One region of the Dermacoccus sp. GAS27A genome, then DNA from elsewhere that is predicted to be linked to it. Evidence: riboswitches for the same ligand, from Rfam matches in the RefSeq annotation. Region 1 holds a riboswitch; each other region holds the start of a gene.

Region 1 (5,169 bases):
ACGGCCGCATCACCGACCTGCGCGCGTTCGCGCGGCTCGGTGAGGAGGGCGTCGACCTGTTCCTCACCGACTCGACGAACGCCGAGGTGCCCGGCTTCACGACGCCGGAGAAGGACATCACGCCCGCGATCGAGCGCGTCTTCGAGAAGGCGGAGCGACGCATCATCGTCGCCTGCTTCTCCTCGCACGTGCACCGCGTGCAGCAGGTGCTCGACGCCGCCGAGGCCCACGGGCGCAAGGTCGCGATGGTCGGGCGCTCGATGGTGCGCAACATGACGATCGCCGCCGACCTCGGCTACCTCAAGGTGCCCGACAACGTGCTCGTCGACATCAAGAAGCTCGAGCAGATGCCCGAGGACGAGCAGGTGCTCATCTGCACCGGCTCGCAGGGTGAGCCGATGGCGGCGCTCGCGCGCATGGCGAACCGCGACCACCGTATCGACGTGGGGGAGGGCGACACCATCCTCATGGCGAGCTCGCTCATCCCGGGCAACGAGAACGCCGTCTACGGCCTCATCAACGGCCTCATGCGTCTCGGCGCCAATGTCGTGCACAAGGGCAACGCGATGGTGCACGTGTCCGGCCACGCCTCCGCCGGCGAGCTGCTGTACTGCTACAACGTCGTCAAGCCGAAGAACGTCATGCCGATCCACGGCGAGTGGCGTCACCTCGTCGCCAACGGCAAGCTCGCCGCCGCGACGGGTGTGCCGAGCGACCAGGTGCTGCTCGCCGAGAACGGCGTCGTCGTCGACCTCGTCAACGGCAAGGCTGCCATCACGGGCGCGGTGCCGGTCGGGTACGTCTACGTCGACGGTTCGCTCGTCGGTACGACCGACGAGGACATGCTCAAGGACCGCCGCATCCTGCGTGACGAGGGCTTCGTCACCGTCATCGTCGTGCGCGACGCGAAGACGGGCGCGATCCTCGCCGGCCCGGACATCCGCACGCGCGGCTTCGCCGAGGGCGACGAGGTGTTCGACCGCGTCCGGCCGAAGATCGAGCAGGCGCTGCTCGAGGCACGCAACAAGGGTGTCAAGGACAGCCACCAACTGCAGCAGGTCATCCGGCGCGCCGTGGGCGGTTTCGTCGGCGGCAAGCTGCGCCGCCGACCGATGATCATCCCGGTGGTCATCGACGCCTGACGCTTCGGGGGTATGTCAGGGGGTCGTGTGAGGCGGCTGAGATCGCCTCTGGCTGCCATCTCGGATGAATGAAGGGTGCGACGCGTGTGACGCGTCGCACCCTTCGTCCGTTGGGGTGCAACTGGATTCGAAATGGACGTCGAGGTTTGTTATTGAGCGTGGTCAAAAAAACTCGCATGAGCGCGCGAGCGGGCCCTTCGACAGGAGCCACCGCGTCGGCATCCCGTATCTGACGAAATGCGGCGGTGAGCCCCTCGCTGGGGCCCACCGCCGCTCGTTCTCCTCACCAGGGGCGGGGCTCTGAGAGGTCTCGTCGGTCGGTGACGGGGCTCCACCCGAGGCCCGGGGTGTGGGTGTAGTCGAAGGCGGGCCCATGGGTGACGAGAGCACGCACGGCGTCGACGAGGCGTCGTGCGTGCTCTGTCGTCGTGGCGAGACCGATCGAGGCGCGCACTGCCGTCGCGCCCTCGCCGAGGCGCGCGTCGCAGAGCAGGTGAGCGCAGAATCGCCCGTCGCGCACAGCGATGCCGTGCTCGTCTGCGAGCACCTGAGCGACGAGCGTCGGGTCGTATCCGGCGACGGTGAACGTCGTGACGCCGACGTTGTCGCTCGCATTCCGCCTTGGCGCGCCATCGTCGAGGTGAGCGTCCGCGGCATTCTGCTCGTCGAAGAGTTCGACGATCCTCACGCCGTCGATCGAGGCGAGACCGTCGCGGACGATGGCGTGGATCTTCTCCTCGCGCGCCTCGGCTTCGCCGCGCTGCGCGGACAGCGTCGAGGCTGCGGCCGCGAGCGCGATGGCCCCGACCGCGTTCGGGGTGCCGCCCTCGTGGCGTGCGGGCGCGGGCGCCCAGGCGACGTCGCCGGCGCCTGACGCATCTTCGCTGACGCGGTGGCTCGCGCCGCCGGCGCGGAAGTACGGAGGGGCGGTGTCGAGCCAGTCGCGGCGCCCGACGAGGGCTCCTGAACCGTACGGCGCGTAGGCCTTGTGGCCGGACAGAGCGACGTAGTCGATGCCCCAGGCGTCGATGTCGACGCGGCGGTGCGGGGCGAGCTGCGCGGCGTCGAGAGCCGTCCGCGCCTCATGCCGGCGGGCGACGGCGGCGAGGCGCTCGATGGGCCACACCTCGCCCGTCACGTTGCAGGCGCCGGTGATGAGGACCAACACGGGAGCATCGTTGTGGGCGCGGAATTCCGCCAGAGCGACGTCGAGGTAACCCTCAGCCTCGGCGTGAGAGTGAGGGATCGGCAGCCGCGTCGTCCGCTCGTCCGCCCACGGCAGCAGCGCTGCGTGGTGCATCGAGCGGAACACGAAGACCTGCGTCTGTTGCGGCAGACAGTGGGCCAACAGGTTGAGCGCGTCCGAGGTGTTGCGCGTGAAGACGGTCACGTCGTCCTCGCGCGCGCCGACGAACGCGGCGACCTCCTGCCGAGCCTCCTCGTACCACCGGGTCGTCAGCTGCGACGCCCGTCCCGCACCGCGATGCACCGAACCGTACGTGCGCAGGGTCGTGTCGACGGCCCGTGCGACGGCCTGCAGCGCGGGAGCCGTCGCGCCATGGTCGAAGTTCGCGTGCTCGACGACGCGCCCGTCGAGCGTCGCGACGCCGAGATCGGCGCCGATCGTGGCCAGGGCGACATTGGCCTGCTGCGACGCGTCCGCGCGATGATAGGTAGCCGTGGGCGTCTCGCGACGGGACCCGCCGGGGTGCGCGGGCTGGGTGTGGTGACGCTCGGGGTCCGCGACGGGAGTTCCGGGGGTTACGGCATGAGCGGGGCGGCTCGTGTGGCTCGCAGCGTGGCGGCGCGCGTCGGAGTCAAGGATCGAGAGAATGGCAGAACGGGGCATCGAGGCTCCTCGAGTCAGGGGCCTCGCCGTCGCCAGATGGCTCGGCCCGCGCTTGCCGACACCGGTGCTGGTGGCGGCCAGGTCGTCACCCGGAGCACCCCACCGCGGTGGAGGGTTGCCGTCCAGCAAGCCGGGGCTGTGCGCTGGAACTCATGACCTACGTGAACGCTCGCACCCGGCCCTCCGCCGCGTCCACCGACGAGCGGCCGGAGGTTCGCATCGTGAGATCAACTGTGGCATCGCGGATGGCGAGCGCCGCGCGCAAGAGTCGGCGTCTCGCGGTGGGGATGCCCGTGGTCCCCCGGGCAGCTGGCGGCGCCTCCGACAAGGGTCAGGGCGCTGTCGGATGCGAGCGCGTCAACGCGCCAGCGCATCGGGACGCGGATTCGAAGGTGTCGAGCCGACCCGCCGTCACCATTGGACCCGTGTCACGGCGTGGGTCCGCGAAAACGGCCGGAACCCCCACTAGCCTTGCGGGGTGGCGACCCGAAACAGACCAGCGAACGACAGCGTCCTCGTCGCGAAGAAGGCCTCTTCGCAGCCGCGCGCCAAGAGCTCGCGCCCGGCCGGCGCATCTGCGGCCTCGACGACGCGCGCCCGCACGACCCCGCCGAAGTCGAGCGCACCACGTTCGGGCGGCACGACGAAGAATGCACCCGCGCGCAAGACCGGCTCGTCGCGAGGGGCTGCTGAAGCGCGTCCCTCCGCGTCCGGTCGCGCTGCTCGTGGCGCGTGGATGGGTGTTTCGCACGTCGCCGGCGGCACCGTCCGCCGCGTCGGCGCCGCCGCTTCTGACCTCGAACCCGAACACCGTCGCGACGGGCTCGGTTTCGCCCTCCTCGCCCTCGGCATCGTCGTCGCTGCGCGGGAGTGGTGGGGGCTGCCCGGCATGTTCGGGGACGTCGTCCACGCCGTCGCGGCCGGCACGTTCGGCGTCATCGCCTACGTTCTGCCCGTCGTCCTCATCGGCATGGCCATCCACATGTTCCGCCACCCGCGGGGGCACCAGCCGACCAACCGCATGACGATCGGACTGACGATCCTCGCGCTCGGCTCGACGGGGATCGCCCACCTCGTCGGCGGGCGTCCGTCGACAGGGGTTTCGACCGCGGTGCGCGGCGCAGGCGGCATCCTCGGCGTCATCACGGGAGGGCCGCTGTCTGCCGCGCTCACGGTGTGGGGCGCGGGCATCATCCTCGCGCTCGTGTCGTTCTTCGGTTTCCTCGTGCTGACGCGCACGCCCGTCAATCGCATCCCGCAGCGCATCCGCGAGGTCGAGGCGCAGATCTTCGGCCACCCCCTCGATGAACGCGACGACGAGGGCGAGCTGCTTCAGCGTGACGCCGTCGCCGACGACCTGCACGGCGCCGACATCGGCAACCGCGCGCGGGGCGGCTCGCGTCGCGGCGCGGGTGACGACGCCCGGCGCGGCGATGAGCCCTACGAGCAGGCCGCCGAGGTCGTCGGCAAGGGACCGCGCGGCAAGGGCCGTGGCACATCACGCAACCCGCTCAACCGCCGTCGCGGTGAGCAGCAGATCTACGACATCGACACGATCGACGGCGCCCCGGCGGGCGTCGATCAGACGCGAGAGATGCCCGACGGCGGCTCTGACGACGAGCGCGCCGGCGACGCGAGCGCCGCTGCGCTCGCGCGAGCCCGGGCATCGCGCTCCGGAGCGTCGCCGGCAGGGGAGGCGGCAGGTGGGGCAGCGCGCCGCTCCGCACCCATGGATTCCGTCGACGATGCCGTTGTCGACCAGGCCTCCGCACGTGCGGCGCAGGCGTCGCGCCCGGCGTCGGCACAGCGGCCGGGGGAGTCGCCGAAGGCCGCGGCGGCCCGTCAGGATGCCGGTGCCACGCGCGTCGAGCAGGCTGCGCCGGCCGCAGCCGTCCCTCAACGTCAGGTGGAGGCTCAGCCCACCGAACAGCTTCCACCTCGTGTCGAGCAGCTCGCAATGGGCGGCGACGTCACGTACACGCTGCCCGATTCGAACGTCCTCGAACAGGGGACCCCGCCCAAGGAGCGTTCCGCCGCGAACGACCGCGTCGTCGACGCGCTGACCGAGGTACTCGAGCAGTTCGGTATCGACGCCGTCGTCAGCGGGTTCACGCGCGGCCCGACGGTGACGCGCTACGAGGTCGAACTCGGCCCCGGCGTCAAGGTCGACCGTGTGAC
Region 2 (5,169 bases), 260 kb from region 1:
AGAACATCACCCTGACCGTCAACGGCGAACCACGCGAGGTCGAGCAGGGCACGACGGGCGCGGACCTGTTCGGCGGCGACAAGGCCGTCCTCGTCATGCGCATCGACGGTGAACTGCGCGACCTGTTCCGCGAGATCCCGGACGGCGCGTCCGTCGAGCCCGTCACCGCGCAGGACCCCGAGGGCCTCGCCGTCCTGCGTCACTCCGCGGCCCACGTGCTCGCGCAGGCGGTGCAGCAGATCAACCCGAGCGCGAAGCTCGGCATCGGCCCGCCCGTCACCGACGGTTTCTACTACGACTTCGACGTCGCCGAGGCGTTCACGCCCGACGACCTCAAGAAGCTCGAGAAGGCGATGCAGAGGATCGTCAACGAGGGCCAGACGTTCAACCGCCGCGTCATCACCGACGCCGAGGGCCTCGAAGAACTCGCGCACGAGCCCTACAAGTGCGAGCTCATCGGCCTCAAGGGCAACGCTGCGAATGCGGCCGAGGGCGCGGAGGCCGAGGTCGGTGGCGGTGAGCTGACGATCTACGACAACGTCCGCCGCGACGGCACCGTCGCCTGGGGCGACCTGTGCCGCGGCCCGCACGTGCCGTCGACGAAGGTGCTCGGCAACGCGTTCAAGCTCATGCGTTCGGCCGCCGCGTACTGGCGCGGCAGCGAGAAGAACCCGCAGCTGCAGCGCATCTACGGCACTGCGTGGCCGACGAAGGACGAGCTGAAGGCCTACCTCGAGCGCCTCGCCGAGGCCGAGAAGCGCGACCACCGCAAGCTCGGCGCCGAGCTCGACCTGTTCAGCTTCCCCGAGAACATCGGCCCCGGCCTGCCCGTGTTCCACCCCAAGGGCGGCATCATCAAGCGTGAGATGGAGGACTACGTCCGCCGCCGTCACATCGAGGAGGGCTTCTCCTACGTCGGCACGCCGCACATTGCGAAGGAAGACCTCTTCTACACCTCGGGTCACCTGCCGTACTACGCGGACGGGATGTTCCCGCCCCTCGACGTCGACGGGCAGAACTACCGCCTCAAGGCGATGAACTGCCCGATGCACAACGAGATCTTCCGTTCGCGTGGGCGCTCCTACCGTGAGCTGCCGCTGCGCTTCTTCGAGTTCGGCACGGTGTACCGCGACGAGAAGTCGGGCGTGCTCTCCGGTCTGACGCGCGTGCGCATGATCACCCAGGACGACTCGCACAGCTACGTCACGCCCGAACAGGCGCCGGGGGAGATCAAGCACCTGCTCGACTTCATCCTCGGCCTACTGCGCGACTTCGGCATGAACGACTTCTACCTCGAGCTCTCGACGCGCGACGTCGACGGCGACAAGAAGGACAAGTTCATCGGCACCGACGAACAGTGGGACATCGCGACGAAGGTGCTGTCGGACGTCGCGCTCGAGTCCGGCCTCGAGCTCGTGCCGGACCCGGGCGGTGCCGCGTTCTACGGCCCGAAGATCTCCGTGCAGGCGCGCGACGCCATCGGCCGTACCTGGCAGATGTCGACGATCCAGTACGACTTCAACCAGCCCGCTCGTTTCGGCCTCGAGTACCAGGCGGCGGACGGTTCGCGTCAGCAGCCCGTCATGATCCACTCGGCGAAGTTCGGCTCGATCGAACGCTTCCTCGGCGTGCTCGTCGAGCACTACGCGGGCGCGTTCCCGGCGTGGCTCGCGCCGGTTCAGGTGCTCGCCGTGCCCGTCGCGGAGGAGTACTACGACTACCTGCAGGACGTCGCGACGAAGCTGCGCGAGGCCGGCGTGCGTGTCGAGGTCGACATGAGCGACGACCGCTTCCCGAAGAAGATCCGCAACGCGTCCAAGTCGAAGGCGCCGTTCATCCTGATCGCCGGTGAGGAGGACCGCGACAACGGCGCCGTCTCGTTCCGTTTCCGCGACGGGTCGCAGAAGAACGGCGTGCCGGTGGCCGACGCGATCGCCGAGATCACCCGCGTCATCACCGAACGTCAGAACACCGACCCGACGGCCGGCTGACTCCTGCCTCGACGACGACGCGCGCCCCCGAACCTCGCGGTTCGGGGGCGCGCTCGTGTGTTGGCATGTGCACCCGAGGGCCGGCGTTCGACACGGCCGGATGACCACGCTCGGGGTACGAAACCCGGCTGCGTCACCCGTCGCGGGGACCCACCTCAGCGCATGGTCATTTCGCTGCGGCGAAGCCCTTCTCGAGGTCGGCGATGATGTCGGCGGAGTTCTCGATGCCGACGCTCAACCGCACGAGGCCGGGCGTCACGCCGGCGCCGCGGCGGTCCTCGTCGCTGCCCTGGGAGTGCGTCGTCGACGCAGGATGGATGGCGAGGGAACGGACGTCACCGATGTTCGCGACGTGCGAGTGCAGTTCGAGGGCGTCGACGAACTTCTTGCCCGCCTCGACGCCACCGGCGATCTCGAACGACAGCACGGCGCCGGAGCCGGCGGGCAGGTAGCGGTCGGCGAGTTCCTTGTAGGGGCTCGACGGGTCGGAGGCGTAGAACAACGCTTCGACCTGCGGCTGCGACTTCAGGAACTCGACGACCTTCTTCGCGTTCTCCACGTGTCGCTCCACACGCAGCGACAACGTCTCGAGGCCTTGCGCGATGAGGAACGCGTTGAACGGGGAGACGGCCGCGCCGAGGTCGCGCAGCAGTTCGACGCGCGCCTTGAGGATGAAGGCGAGGTTCGCGCCGAGCGGCGATCCGACGCCGAGGTCGCGGGCGAACACGAGACCGTGGTAGCTCTCGGACGGCTCGTTGAACTGCGGGAACTTCGCCGGGTCGGCGGCGTAGTCGAACGTCCCGGCGTCGACGAGCACGCCGGCGATCGACGTCCCGTGCCCCCCGAGGTACTTCGTCGCGGAGTGGATGACGACGTCCGCGCCATGCTCGATCGGGCGCAGCAGGTACGGCGTCGCGACGGTGTTGTCGACGAACAGCGGCACCCCGGCGTCATGCGCGACGTCGGCGAGGCCGCGCACGTCGAGCACCTTCTGGTCGGGGTTGCTCAGCGTCTCGCCGAACAGCAGCTTCGTGTTGTCGCGGATGGCGCCGCGCCACTCGTCGAGATCGTTGATGTTGTCGATGAACGTCGTCTCGACGCCAAGCCGCTTGAGCGTGTACTTGAGCAGGTTGTACGTGCCGCCGTACAGCGCGGACGACGCGACGATGTGGTCGCCGGCCTGCGCGACGTTGAGGATGGCGAACGTCGTCGCCGCCTGACCCGACGCGAGCAGCAACGCCCCGACGCCGCCCTCCAGCGCGGCGATGCGGTCTTCGACCGCCTGCGCCGTCGGGTTGCCGATGCGCGTGTAGATGGGGCCGAGATCCGACAGGCCGAAGCGGTTGGCCGCGGTCTCGGCGGAGTCGAAGACGAACGACGTCGTCTGGTAGATCGGCAGCGCCCGGGCGCCGGTGTCGCCGTCGACGTTCTGGCCGACGTGGATCTGCTTGGTCTCGAAGGCCCAGTTCTCGGAGCTCATGATGATGTCCCTCTCGAGGAGTGCGTGGACGCACGGGCGGCGCACCGTACGTGTGGTGCCCGAAGGGGAATCCCTCCGCGCTTGCCCGGACGCGCTCGGCGCCGGGCCAGGTCGTCACCCGGAGCACCCCGCCGCGGTGGGAGGGTTGCCGGCCAGCAAACCGGGGTTTGACGCTGGCGCTCGTGACCTGCGGCCACTCTAGGCCGGGTGGTGTCATCAGGCGGGAATGCTGTCTCACATTTTGGTCGCGGCCCCGTGCTGACGCGACGCACCTACGGGCGACGACCCTCATGCCGTGCTTGACTGTTGCCATGACACCGACGATCGTCCGCGCGCGCCGCGAAGACGCGTTCGCCTGCGCGGCGCTGCGTCTGCAGATGGACCTCGAGGCGGGGGAGAGCAACCGCCCCGGCTTCATCGCCCAGTACGCCGATCACTGGCTCGCGCACTACGACGATCTGCCGACGTGGCTCGCCTCGAGTGCTGACGGGACGGCTCTCGGCATGGTGCAGACGTCGCTCGTGCACCGGCCCCCCGCGCTGGCGCGGCCGGCGCAGCCGTCGCTCTACATCGCGGTCGTCTTCGTCACGCCGTCGGCGCGCGGCCAGGGCCTGGCCGAGCGGATGCTGCGGATCGTCGACGCCTGGGCCGACGCGCACGACGTCGCGCGAATGATGCTCAACGCCCGTCCGCGTGCCCGCAGGCTGTACGAACGAGCCGGCTTCGGCCCGCCGGACGAACGTCACATGCAGCGTGTGGCGCCGTTCGGCCTCGACGCCCGCCGCGATGCGGAGCGTGCGTCATGAGCGACGACGTCATCTGGGCGCTCGATCAGCGAGAGCGCTGCATCGCCTGCCCGTCCAAGCCGGTCGCGAACGCCGTCGTCCTGCACCTCGGTGCTGACGGCGCCCTCGCGCGCGACGCTGTCGAGCAGTGGGCTCGTGACGGCGTCATGGCCGCCTCGGTCGCATGGCCGGGGGCGGCAGCCGCCCTCGATGACGACGACTGGCTCGACCTCGAGGACGCCGTCACGGGCCTCGCCGGGCTCGCGAGCATCGTCGCCGTCGTCGGTGACGGCGACGCGGCCGAGGTCGCGCGGACGTTGGCGGGCCGTGTCGGCGACGTCGCGCACGCGGGGGAAGCCGATCGAACCATTGTCCCGGCGCGTCTGCGCGAGATCGCGGCGGTCTGAGACCGCTCACCCGGGGGTGCGTGGTGCGCGCGAACCCACCCGCGGCCGCTGCGTCGAGGCAGGCGGGGCTCTAGGATCGGGCCATGGTCGACGAGTTCAACGCTAATTCGCAGGACGACATCCTCATCGAGCAAGGCGGCGCCTTCGCGGGTGAGGCCGACGGGTTCGGGCGGCTGTGGACGCCGCACCGCATGGCGTACATCGAGGGTGAGCGTCCGACGAAGGACGCCGGCCACGGCTGCCCGTTCTGCGCGTCGCCGACGAAGACCGACGCCGACGGCCTCATCGTCCACCGTGGTGAGCACTGTTTCGTCGTGATGAACCTGTTCCCGTACAACCCGGGCCACCTGCTCGTGTGCCCGTACCGTCACGTCGCCTCCTACATCGACCTCACCGACGACGAGACCGAGGAGTTCACGAAGCTGACGAAGGCCGGGGTGCGTGCCCTGAAGGCCGCGTCGAACCCGGGCGGGTTCAACCTCGGGATGAACCAGGGTGACGTCGCA
Region 3 (5,169 bases), on a different contig from region 1:
TCGATAAGAAAAAACAGCCCAGTGTGGAACTGGCCGGTGAGGCCGCTCACGCCTCTGCCGTCGCGCAGTTGAGGGCCTCCTTCGAAGCCATCCCCGCCGGCGCCACGGTGCGCCTCGCGAAGAAGACCTCGAACCTCTTCCGTCCGCGTGAGAAGGCGAAGGTGGGCCTCGATGTCAGCGGCCTGACGGGCGTCATCAGAATCGACGCCGACGCTCGCACGGCCGATGTCCAGGGCATGTGCACGTACGAGAACCTCGTCGCCGCTACCCTCGAGCACGGCCTCATGCCGCTCGTCGTCCCGCAGTTGCGCACGATCACCCTCGGCGGCGCCGTGACCGGCCTCGGCATCGAGTCGACGTCGTTCAAGAACGGGCTGCCGCACGAATCCGTCCTCGAGATGGACATCCTCACCGGCACCGGCGAGCTGCTCACCGCCTCGCCGACCAACGAGCACGCCGACCTCTTCCGCGCCTTCCCCAACAGCTACGGCAGCCTGGGCTACGCAACGCGTCTGCGCATCGAACTGCAGCCGATCGGTGACCTCGTCGAGACGCGCAACGTGCGGTTCGCGAGCGTCGCAGCCATGACGCGAGCGATCGACGCCATCGTCGAGACCGGCGAGTGGCAGGGCGAACGCGTCGACGGCCTCGACGGCATGATTGTCAGCAAGGACGAGGCCTATCTCGTGCTCGCCAACTTCTTCCCCGAGACGCGCCGCCGCCCGAGCGACTACACGGGGCAGAACATCTTCTACAAGAGCATCAGTGAGCTCGACCGCGACACCTTGAGCGCGCACGACTACATCTGGCGTTGGGACACCGACTGGTTCTGGTGCTCCGACGCGTTCTTCGCACAGAACCCGAAGGTGCGACGCGTGTGGCCGCGCAAGTACCGTCGCAGCGACTTCTACCACCGCATCGTCGGGTGGGAGAACCGCTGGGGCTTCGCCGCGAAGATCGACGAGATGCGCGGCGAACTGCCGCGCGAGCGCGTCGTGCAGGACGTCGAAGTGCCCCTCGAACAGCTCGAGACGTTCATGCCGTGGTTCGACGAGCACGTCGGCATGACGCCCGTGTGGGTGTGCCCGCTGCGCCTGCGCGGCGACGACGCGTGGCCGCTGTACCAGCTCGAACCGAACCGCACGTACGTCAACGTCGGGTTCTGGGGCACCGTCGCCATCACCCCCGGGCGGTCTGACGGCGACGTCAACCGCGACATCGAGGCCGTGCTGCCGACGATGCACGGCCACAAGTCGCTCTATTCCGACGTCTACTACGACGCCGAGACGTTCGAAGCGCTGTACGGCGCAGCCGAATACCGCCGCATGAAGACGAAGTACGACCCGCAGGGCCGCCTTCTTGAGTTCGCTGACAAGATGAGGACGCACGCATGAGCCAGACCACGACCGCCACCCCCCTCGTCGCCCAGGCCGTCCAGGCCGTGTTGGAGGAGCCGTTGCCCTTCCGCATCACGGCGTACGACGGCACCGACATCGGCCCGCGTGACAGCGACATCGCCGTGCGTGTCGAGAGCGAGGAGGGGCTGCGCTACCTCCTCAGCGCCCCTGGCGATCTCGGCCTCGCCCGCGCCTATCTGACGGGCACGCTGACCGGCACCGGTTTCCACCCTGGTGACCCCTACGAGGTGTTCAGCCGCATCAAGCGTGACGTGCGCACGAAGCAGCTGACGCCGAAGGGCGTTGCGTCGGCGCTCGCGCCCGTCGTCAAACAGCTGGGGCCGAAGGCGTTCGTCCACCCGCCGCTGCCCGAGGTCGAGAACGAGCCCCGCTGGAAGCGCCACCTCGCCAAGGTGAACCCGGTGGGCCGCGCCGCCGACTCGATCAAGCACCACTACGACGTCTCGAACGCGTTCTACGAGAAGGTGCTCGGTGAGTCGATGGCCTACACGTGCGCCGTGTTCGACACGCTGGACGACACCCTCGAGGACGCGCAGGAGCGCAAGTTCGCCCTCGTCGCCGACAAGCTCGACCTGCAGCCCGGCCAACGGCTGCTCGACGTCGGCTGCGGCTGGGGCGGCATGGCGATGCACGCCGCTCGCGAGCGCGGCGTCCACGTCATAGGCGTCACCCTGAGCAAGGAACAGGCCGAGTGGGGTCAGCGCGCCGTGCGTGAGGCGGGCCTCGAGGGCCTCGTCGAGATCCGCCACGGCGACTACCGCGACGTCACCGAGACGGGCTTCGACGCCGTCAGCTCGATCGGCCTCACGGAGCACATCGGCGTGAAGAACTACGCCAACTACTTCTCGTTCCTGCACTCGAAGCTGCGCGACGGTGGCCGCCTGCTCAACCACTGCATCACGCGTCGCGACGACTCGGCATCGGCCAAGCCGGAGCCGTTCACCGATCGCTATGTCTTCCCCGACGGCGAGCTCGCCTCGCCGGGGCGGCTCATCAGTGGGTGCCACGACGCCGGTTTCGAGGTTCAGCATGACGAGAACCTGCGCCTGTCGTACGCCCTGACGCTGCGCGACTGGTGCCGCAACCTCGAGGCGAACTGGGATTTCTGCGTCGCCGAGGCGGGCCTGCCGACCGCGCAGGTGTGGGGCATCTACATGGCCGGTTCACGCCTCGGGTTCGAGGAGGGCTGGCTGCACCTGCACCAGGTGCTCGCCACGAAGACGACCGACAACGGCGACAACGGCGGCTACCCGCTGGGCTCGCACTGGGCGTCGCGTCGGCAGGGTTGACCTGTTGCGCGCACGGTGACGGCCGACGACCTCGACGAGGTCGTCGGCCGCTGTCGTGTGCCGGGCATCGCCCCGGGCCAGCGACGGCGGGTGAGATGGCGGATCGCGAGCACTGACTCGCCCCGTAGCAGCCGTGTCGTGATGCCGCGCACGGTGCCGGGCGTGGTTGGAACCCGAAGGCGCGTCCGGTGCCCGGGCAGCCCCTTTGCATAACTCGCTATTTTGAATAGGTGAGTGCTACGTTATGCGTGGGTCACGAGCCCCGGCGCGAAGTCTCGGCTGGCCGGGCGGCAACCCCCATGCGAACGCACACGGTGCGCCGGGGTGCCCCGAGTAACGACCCGGCCGCCCGTCGACCGACGCGGCGGCAAGCGCAACGAAGGGTCTGCCATGACACTCCTCGACACCACGCCCGACACGAACGTCGACTCCGCGAGCGGCGCAGCGGCGCGCCACGGCGGCACCGTCGCGACGCCCGGGCTGCGCATCGAACGCCTCGGCCCGGCGTTCGGCGCAATCGTCCACGGCGTCGACCTCGCGCAGGTCGACGACGCGATAGCGTTCGACCTGCGCCGCGCGCTGCTCGCGCACAAGGTGCTCTTCTTCCGCGGTCAGGACGCGTTCGACGACGACGCGCAGGTGCGCCTCGGCAACCTGCTCGGTGAGCTGACGGCGGGTCACCCCGTCGCGAGCACGCACGAGCGCAAGGAGATCTACTCGATCGACTCCTCCGACCCCGAGTTCTCGTTCTCCGACGAGTGGCACACGGACGTCACGTTCATGAAGGAGCCGCCGGCCATCAGCATCCTGCGCGCCGTGACGCTGCCCGACTACGGCGGCGACACCTCCTGGGCCGACGCTCAGGCGGCGTACGACTCGCTGTCGAAGCCGTTCCGCGGCCTCGTCGACCAGCTCATCGCCGCCCACGACGGCAACCGCGAATGGGGCGCGTACCTGCGCAAGCATGGTGGGCAGGAATGGAACGGCAAGGTCGTCACCGAGCTGCCCGTCGTCGAGCACCCCGTCGTGCGCGTCCATCCCGAGACGGGACGGCGTGGGCTGTTCGTCAACCCCGGTTTCACCTCCCACGTCGTCGGCGTGTCGCAGGCCGAGTCGCGGGCGATCCTCGACGCGCTGTATGCGCACCTGACGCAGCCCGAGCACACGATCCGTCACCGCTGGGCGCCCGGCGACGTCGGCATCTGGGACAACCGTGCGACGTCGCACTACGCCAACCGCGACTACGTCGACGCCAACCTCGGCCCGCGCGCCATGAGGCGTGTGACGGTCGGGGGCGACAAGCCCGTCGGCGTCAACGGGCTGACGGGTGGCGCGGCCGCCTGACGGTGCGAACTGACATGACGCGGTGCGGGTCTCTGGGGCCCGCACCACGTCGTCATGTACCCCACTGCGATTTTCGTCCCCCTTCGCGAATCCCGTCCACATCGGCGAATCCTGTCCCCATCGGCGGTTTGCGTGCACATTCGTCCAGCCGGCCGTCGGGAAAATCAGTCGCCGGGGGCGTCGCACGGTGATGGAATGACGGGATGCTGACGCTCATCAGGCCCGACGCCGCTCGCTACGACGACTGGAGGGGCGCGTTCGACGAGTTCGGCGCGTCGCCGAAGGACGGCACGGGCTATCGTCGCGACGACATCGTCGACACGTCGCGCGCCGGGTTCGACGCCTACCTCGCCGATCGTGCGCGCCAGGGCGATACGACCGTCCCGCCGCCTGAGGGATTCGTGCACTGCAGCTATTTCTGGGTGTTGGACGGCCCGCGGGCGGGGGAGGGCGACATCGTCGGATTTCTGGCCCTGCGTCACACCCTCACCGAGGTGCTCTATGAGGCGATCGGTCACATCGGCTACTCGGTGCGTCCCAGCGCTCGTGGGCGGGGCGTCGCCAAGGGCGCGTTGATGCTCGGTCTCGACGAGGCGCGGGCGCTCGGCATCGAGCAGGTGCTGGTGTGCTGCAGCACCGAGAATCCGGCGTCACGCGCCGTCATCGAGAAGTGCGGCGGGCAGTTCGAGGACGTCCGCTCCCACCCCGCGTTTCCGGGCGAGACGCGTCGCTACTGGTTCGGCTCGCCGCCGTGGCCGCAGGGCCCGACGGCCTGACGGCGCCTACGTCGGCTGCGAATGTGACCGAGAATCGCAGACGGGGGCAGGAACCGCAGAAGGGCACGGTGTAGGGCGGCCCGGCCGAACCCCAATCTCCATCCGAGCCCGGCCCCCAACCCATCCGCCGACGTCGTGACCGGGATGTGATTTTCTCGGTCCGCGAGTAGAGACTCCGTACCCACGGGTAGACCCCTAGTGTGGCCTTACTCACAGCGGCCGTCATGGCCACCAGCACTACCAGGAGGTCACCGTGGCGGCGTCACGTCTCGACACCCTCGACCGCGATCCGGGGTTGCCCCCCGTCGCGGTCGAACCCCCTCGCACCATCACCGGGCGGCA
Region 4 (5,169 bases), on a different contig from region 1:
CGGTGACGATCGTGGGGCGCAGCGCCTCCCAATCGGTTGCGGGCATCATGCGGCGACCTCCTCGACGTCGGCGGCGAGACGCAGTTCGTCGAGCACGGTGGTGACGGCGGCGTCGTCGCCGCGCAGGGCGAGCGTCAACGTCGTCAGGGTGTCGTCCTTGAGCGGTGTGAGGCCGCCGTGCACGATCTCCGGTTCGACGCCGTGTGCGGACATGCGGGCCAGGACACGGCCGAACTCGCGCGGGTCGTGAACCGTCAGCGTCGCGAGGCGCCCGTCGTGGGCAGCGCGCAGCCGGGCGCTCTCGCGTGCGTCGGGCACGTTCCGCAGGGTGGCGTCGACGAGGCGGCGCGTCGCGTCCGCCTGCGGCGCGCCGAGGACGTCGACGGTGCGCCCGGACTCGACGATCCGCCCGGCCTCGAGGACGACGACGTCGTCGGCGAGTTCGCGCACGACGTCCATCTCGTGGGTGATGACGACGATCGTCACGCCGAGCTCGTCGTTGACGCGGCGCAGCAGCGCGAGGACGTCCTTCGTCGTGTCGGGGTCGAGCGCGGACGTCGATTCGTCGGCGAGCAGGATCTCCGGGTTCGTCGCGAGCGCACGGGCGATGCCGACGCGCTGCTTCTGCCCGCCGGAGAGCTCGTCGGGGTAGGCCCACGCCTTCTCGGTGAGCCCGACGAAGCTGAGCAGCTCGGTGATGCGCGCCTCCTGGCGCGCCTTGTCCCAGTCGGCGACCTCGAGGGGGTAGGCGACGTTGGCGTACACCGTGCGCGAGCGGATGAGGTTGAACTGCTGGAACACCATGCCGATGCGACCGCGCAGCTCGCGCACCTGCTTCGCGGACAGCGACGCGAGGTCGACGCCGTCGATCTCCACGTGGCCGCGCGTCGGCGTCTCCAGGCCGTTGATGAGACGGACGAGGGTGCTCTTGCCGGCGCCGGAGAAACCGATGACGGCGACGATGCGTCCGCGCTCCACCTGCGTCGTGATGCCGTCGAGAGCCGTCACCTGGCTCTTGCCGCGGGTGAACGTCTTGCCGACATCGTGGAAGGCGACGGCGGGCGGGGTGTCACTCGCCGGCGCGGCGGCCTTCGTCAGTGTGGGGGAGGGGCCCGTCACTTCGATCCCTTCGCCTTGATCTGGGCCTCGAGCTTCGCGAGGATGCCCTGCACGTCGGAGGCGGAGTTGTTCACGAGGACGCTCGTGCCCTTCGTGCGCTCCTCGATGAGCTTCTCGACGCTTGGGTCGTGGTAGGCCTTGACGAACTTGGCGTAGTCGGCGTTGTCCTTGTCCGCGGCGCGCGCGACGACGACGTTGATGTACGGCTTCGACGAGGCCGCATGCGGGTCGTCCTTGAACAGGGCCTTGCTCGGGTCGAGCTTCGCATCCGCGGCGAAGTTGTTGTTGACGATCGCGCCGTCGACGGACGGCAGCGCAGCGGCGGTCTGCTCGGCGTTGACCGCTGTGACGGTGACCTTCGAGGCGCCGGCGTCGATGTCGGCCGGGGTCGACAGCGAGGTGCCACCACCCTTGAGCTTCAGCAGTCCGGCGCTCTGCAGCAGCAGCAAGGCGCGTGCCTGGTTCGTCGGATCGTTGGGGATGGCGATCTTGCCGCCCTGGGGGAACTGGCCGACGCTCGTGTGCTTCTTCGAGTACAGCGCCAGGGGAACGATGTAGGTCGCGCCGATGGGCGTGAGGTTCTGCTTCGCCTTCGTGTTGTAGTCGGCGAGGAACTGCAGGTGCTGGAACTGGTTGAGGTCGACCTGGCCCTCGGAGAGCGCGGGGTTGGCCTGGGTGTAGTCCGAGAAGTTGACCGGTTCGAGGTCGAGACCGTACTTGTCCTTGCCCACCTTGACGAGCTGGTTCCAGTACGGGTCCGACGCCTCCGTCGTGCCCACCTTGAGGTGGGTCAGCTTGTCGTCACTGCTCCCGCCGAGCACCTTGGCCCCGATGCCGGCGGCCAGCGCGACGACGAGGACGCCTGCGCCGATCGCGACGTACTTGCCGGTGTTGTTCTTCGGTTTCGGGGGCAGGGCGCTCGCGCCGTTCTCGGCGCTCGTGGCGTCATGCGTGGAGGAGGCGGGCGTCGAGGTCTCGTCGGCGGGGGTGTGCTTGTCGGTCATGATCTCTCCTGGTGAGGCGGCAAGGATGCGAATGCGCGGAGCTGGCGCGGATGCGCGGAGTCAGCGTGAAGGCGGGAGCGCCGGGGTGGGGCGCGGTGCGCGGTGTCGTGCGGGGCATACCTTTCGCGGCCTGGGCAGCGCAACGGAAGGCTCACGAGGATGCCGTCACGTTGGGTGCCGAGCGTGCTTGCCGCGTGGTCGACGCGGCCGGGTCATCACCTGGAGCACCCCGCCACGCGTGTGAGGGTTGCCGTCCGACCAGCCAGGGCTTTGCATCGGATCTCTTGACCAGCAGCGAGATTAGAGCCGCGCACGACAAAGCGTCAAGTTGTGGCACTGGAGATGAGACGTGGGCGAAGATTGTGACGTGCGACACGCGGGGTGGCTGATGCGGCGTCTTTCGCCGTCGAGGCTCGGGTGAGTGATTTCTTCACACCGCTTGGACGATCGTCTAGGTGGGTGATGAGTGTGACGTCGGTCACGCGCCGAGGGCCCCGGCGTCGTGTTCGACGACGTCCCACCCGGGCAGCACTTCGGTGACGTCCTGACCCAGCCGGACGCCACGTGCTCGGCTGGTTCGAGCGTGCGGGCGGTCTTCCGCGGCGGCCACCCGAAGAATGACTTCCGCACGATGGACACGTTCGTCAAGGTGCAGCGTCAGGTCGGCTCGTCGTGGGTCGACGTCCCCGACGACCACGACTGGGACACCTCGAACGTCTGGTCGCGCGAGGGAGTCTCGTACTCGCGATGCACCGTGGAGTGGCGCATACGTCGCGGCACGCCCGCAGGCACGTATCGCCTCGTGCAGCAGGGCAACTGGAAGAACGGCTGGAACGGCAAGGTCAGTGCCTACACCGGAACGAGCCGGGCCTTCCAGGTGCGCTGAGACGGCCGGTGCGCCGCGGTGGCCGGTTGATCGGCCACCGGCTCAGCGGCCGCCGTGCATGTCGTCGTCAGCGTGGCGGGAGGACGTCCGTCTGCGCGGGCAGGTCGGCGACGCCGACGGGGCACGTGACGCCCTTGAAGCCGTGGTTGCAGTAGCCGCCAGGGTGCTTGGACAGGTACTGCTGGTGGTACAGCTCCGCCGGCCAGAAGGGGCCCGCCTCGTCCGCCGGGCGCATCTCGGTCGTGATGGCGCCGCGACCCGCGTCGTCGAGTGCCTCCTGGAAGAGCGCGGACGTCTCGCGGGCAGCGCGCTCCTGCTGCGGCGTCGTCCAGTAGATCGCCGAGCGGTACTGCGTGCCGACGTCGTTGCCCTGCCGGTTCGCGGTCGTCGGGTCGTGGTTCTCCCAGAACGCCTTGAGCAGCTCGCGTTCGGACACGCGCGACGGGTCGTAGGCCACCATGACCGTCTCGGTGTGGCCCGTGCCGCCGCCACAGACATCTTCGTATGTCGGCTCGGTGGCGTGGCCGCCCATGTACCCGACGGCCGTGGTGACGACGCCCGGAATCTTCCAGAAGATGCGTTCGGCGCCCCAGAAGCAGCCCATCGCGACGTACAGGGTCGCCGAGCCGTCGGGCAGTTCGGAGAACATCGGCACGTCGAGGACGTCGTGCAGGTCGCTCGCCTCGGGCGTTCGGGTGTGCTTTCGAGTGAACATGAGGTGCCTTTCCTCGGGTTCCGAGACAACACCGCCGGCGGTCGAGGCATTCCGGCCCGAGCCTCCGCCGGCATGAACGGGTTGTCGCACGATCCAGGCGGACGCGCCGAAAAACCGGTTGCGTACGCAGCTGGTGCTGAGTGCAATGTCGCCATGCGCATTCGTCAGATCGGCCCGTCCGCCCCGCTGTTCGACGCCTGGGCGCAGGTGTTCATGACGGTGGGCCACGAGCAGTGGGGCAAGCACACGACCGCCTACCCCGCCGACGAGCTGCGCGCCATGTGGGGCAAGGAATCCGAGACGCGTCATGCGTTCGTCGCCGTCGAGGGGGAAGCCTCGTGCGACGACGACGCCGTTGGGGGAGCAGCCGACATCCAGGATGATGGCGTGGACACAGCAGCTGGCGTCGTCGGTGCCGCCGAGCTCGTCCTGCCGCGCCGCGACAACACCCGCCTCGCGTTTCTCCACCTCGACGTGCTGGCTCCCGCGCGACGACGGGGTGTCGGCTCGGCGTTGCTCTCAGCCGCGGAGGAGATCATGCAGGACGAGGGACGTACGACGGTCCTCGTCGAGACGCAGACGCCCGTCGGCCAGCCTGACGCCGCAGGCGCCTTCCTCGCTGCCCGAGGGTTCGCTCAGGCCCAGACGTGCGTGCGCAACGCTCAGCGTCTGCCGGTGAGCGACGCCGTCGCCGCACAGATGCGTGCCGCCCTCGCGTTCGACGACGAGTATGTCGTCGAGACGGCCGTCGACGACCTCCCGTCGCAGTGGCTCGAGGAGCGGGCCCGTTTCGGAGCGATGATGTCGACCGACACCCCGCTCGGTGACGTTGCGATCGAACCGGAGACGTGGGATGCCGCGCGGGTGCACGAGCTGTTCGACACCGCACGCGCTCAGGGCCGACGCGTCGTCGAGGCCGTGGCGTGGCACCGACCGAGCGGGCAGATGGCCGCGTTCACGCACGTCAGCGTTCCCGCGGAGACGCCTTGGATCGCCTACCAGGACGACACCCTCGTCGACGCCGCGCACCGTGGGCGCCGGCTCGGCTACCGGGTCAAGGCTGCGGTGTCGCTGCTGCTGGCGCAGGTCGCGCCGGGCGTCGAGGTGCAGCGCACCTGGAACGACGAGACGAACACCCACATGCTGCGGATCAACTCCGAGCTCGGCTACGAACGCGAGGGCACGATGATCGAATGGCAGAAGAGGCTTGCATGAGCCCGTCCGGTGCGCCCGTACGCGAGGTGCTCGGCATCGAGGTGACGCACGAGCAGCTGCTCCAGTGGCGCGCTTGGACGATGCCGGTCGATCAGCCGTTCGTCGTGCCCCGCAGCGTCGCGCACGACCTCGGCCTGCGCGACGAGCCCGAGCGGGTGACGTTCGAGCTCAAGGACACGTTCCTGCTGTACGGCGTGGACGACCAAGCCATCTGCTGGCTCGATCGCGCG

What was found. A riboswitch is a leader RNA that binds a small molecule or an ion and turns the genes downstream of it on or off. The one in region 1 is predicted to bind S-adenosylmethionine.
Region 2: linked by a shared signal. The riboswitch ahead of ABH936_RS01495 (bifunctional o-acetylhomoserine/o-acetylserine sulfhydrylase) and the one ahead of ABH936_RS00425 (aminotransferase class V-fold PLP-dependent enzyme) in region 1 are both predicted to bind S-adenosylmethionine.
Region 3: linked by a shared signal. The riboswitch ahead of ABH936_RS11635 (TauD/TfdA family dioxygenase) and the one ahead of ABH936_RS00425 (aminotransferase class V-fold PLP-dependent enzyme) in region 1 are both predicted to bind S-adenosylmethionine.
Region 4: linked by a shared signal. The riboswitch ahead of ABH936_RS05125 (MetQ/NlpA family ABC transporter substrate-binding protein) and the one ahead of ABH936_RS00425 (aminotransferase class V-fold PLP-dependent enzyme) in region 1 are both predicted to bind S-adenosylmethionine.

Annotation. Positions count from the first base shown of each region.
Region 1 is NZ_JBIYDW010000001.1:82,383-87,551, forward strand. Features, by position in the region: gene ABH936_RS00420 (ribonuclease J) at 1-1,142, shown strand, start outside; gene ABH936_RS00425 (aminotransferase class V-fold PLP-dependent enzyme) at 1,426-2,991, opposite strand; SAM riboswitch class IV at 3,035-3,149, opposite strand; gene ABH936_RS00430 (DNA translocase FtsK 4TM domain-containing protein) at 3,470-5,169, shown strand, end outside.
Region 2 is NZ_JBIYDW010000001.1:341,996-347,164, forward strand. Features, by position in the region: gene thrS (threonine--tRNA ligase) at 1-1,991, shown strand, start outside; gene ABH936_RS01495 (bifunctional o-acetylhomoserine/o-acetylserine sulfhydrylase) at 2,158-3,471, opposite strand; SAM riboswitch class IV at 3,544-3,659, opposite strand; gene ABH936_RS01500 (GNAT family N-acetyltransferase) at 3,783-4,277, shown strand; gene ABH936_RS01505 (hypothetical protein) at 4,274-4,663, shown strand; gene ABH936_RS01510 (HIT domain-containing protein) at 4,747-5,169, shown strand, end outside.
Region 3 is NZ_JBIYDW010000010.1:124,935-130,103, reverse strand. Features, by position in the region: gene ABH936_RS11645 (FAD-binding oxidoreductase) at 1-1,394, shown strand, start outside; gene ABH936_RS11640 (class I SAM-dependent methyltransferase) at 1,391-2,707, shown strand; SAM riboswitch class IV at 2,959-3,087, shown strand; gene ABH936_RS11635 (TauD/TfdA family dioxygenase) at 3,098-4,051, shown strand; gene ABH936_RS11630 (GNAT family N-acetyltransferase) at 4,255-4,827, shown strand; gene ABH936_RS11625 (carbon starvation CstA family protein) at 5,081-5,169, shown strand, end outside.
Region 4 is NZ_JBIYDW010000003.1:320,019-325,187, reverse strand. Features, by position in the region: gene ABH936_RS05135 (methionine ABC transporter permease) at 1-49, opposite strand, end outside; gene ABH936_RS05130 (methionine ABC transporter ATP-binding protein) at 46-1,119, opposite strand; gene ABH936_RS05125 (MetQ/NlpA family ABC transporter substrate-binding protein) at 1,116-2,123, opposite strand; SAM riboswitch class IV at 2,302-2,413, opposite strand; gene ABH936_RS05120 (neutral/alkaline non-lysosomal ceramidase C-terminal domain-containing protein) at 2,626-3,009, shown strand; gene msrA (peptide-methionine (S)-S-oxide reductase MsrA) at 3,077-3,724, opposite strand; gene ABH936_RS05110 (GNAT family N-acetyltransferase) at 3,878-4,939, shown strand; gene ABH936_RS05105 (hypothetical protein) at 4,936-5,169, shown strand, end outside.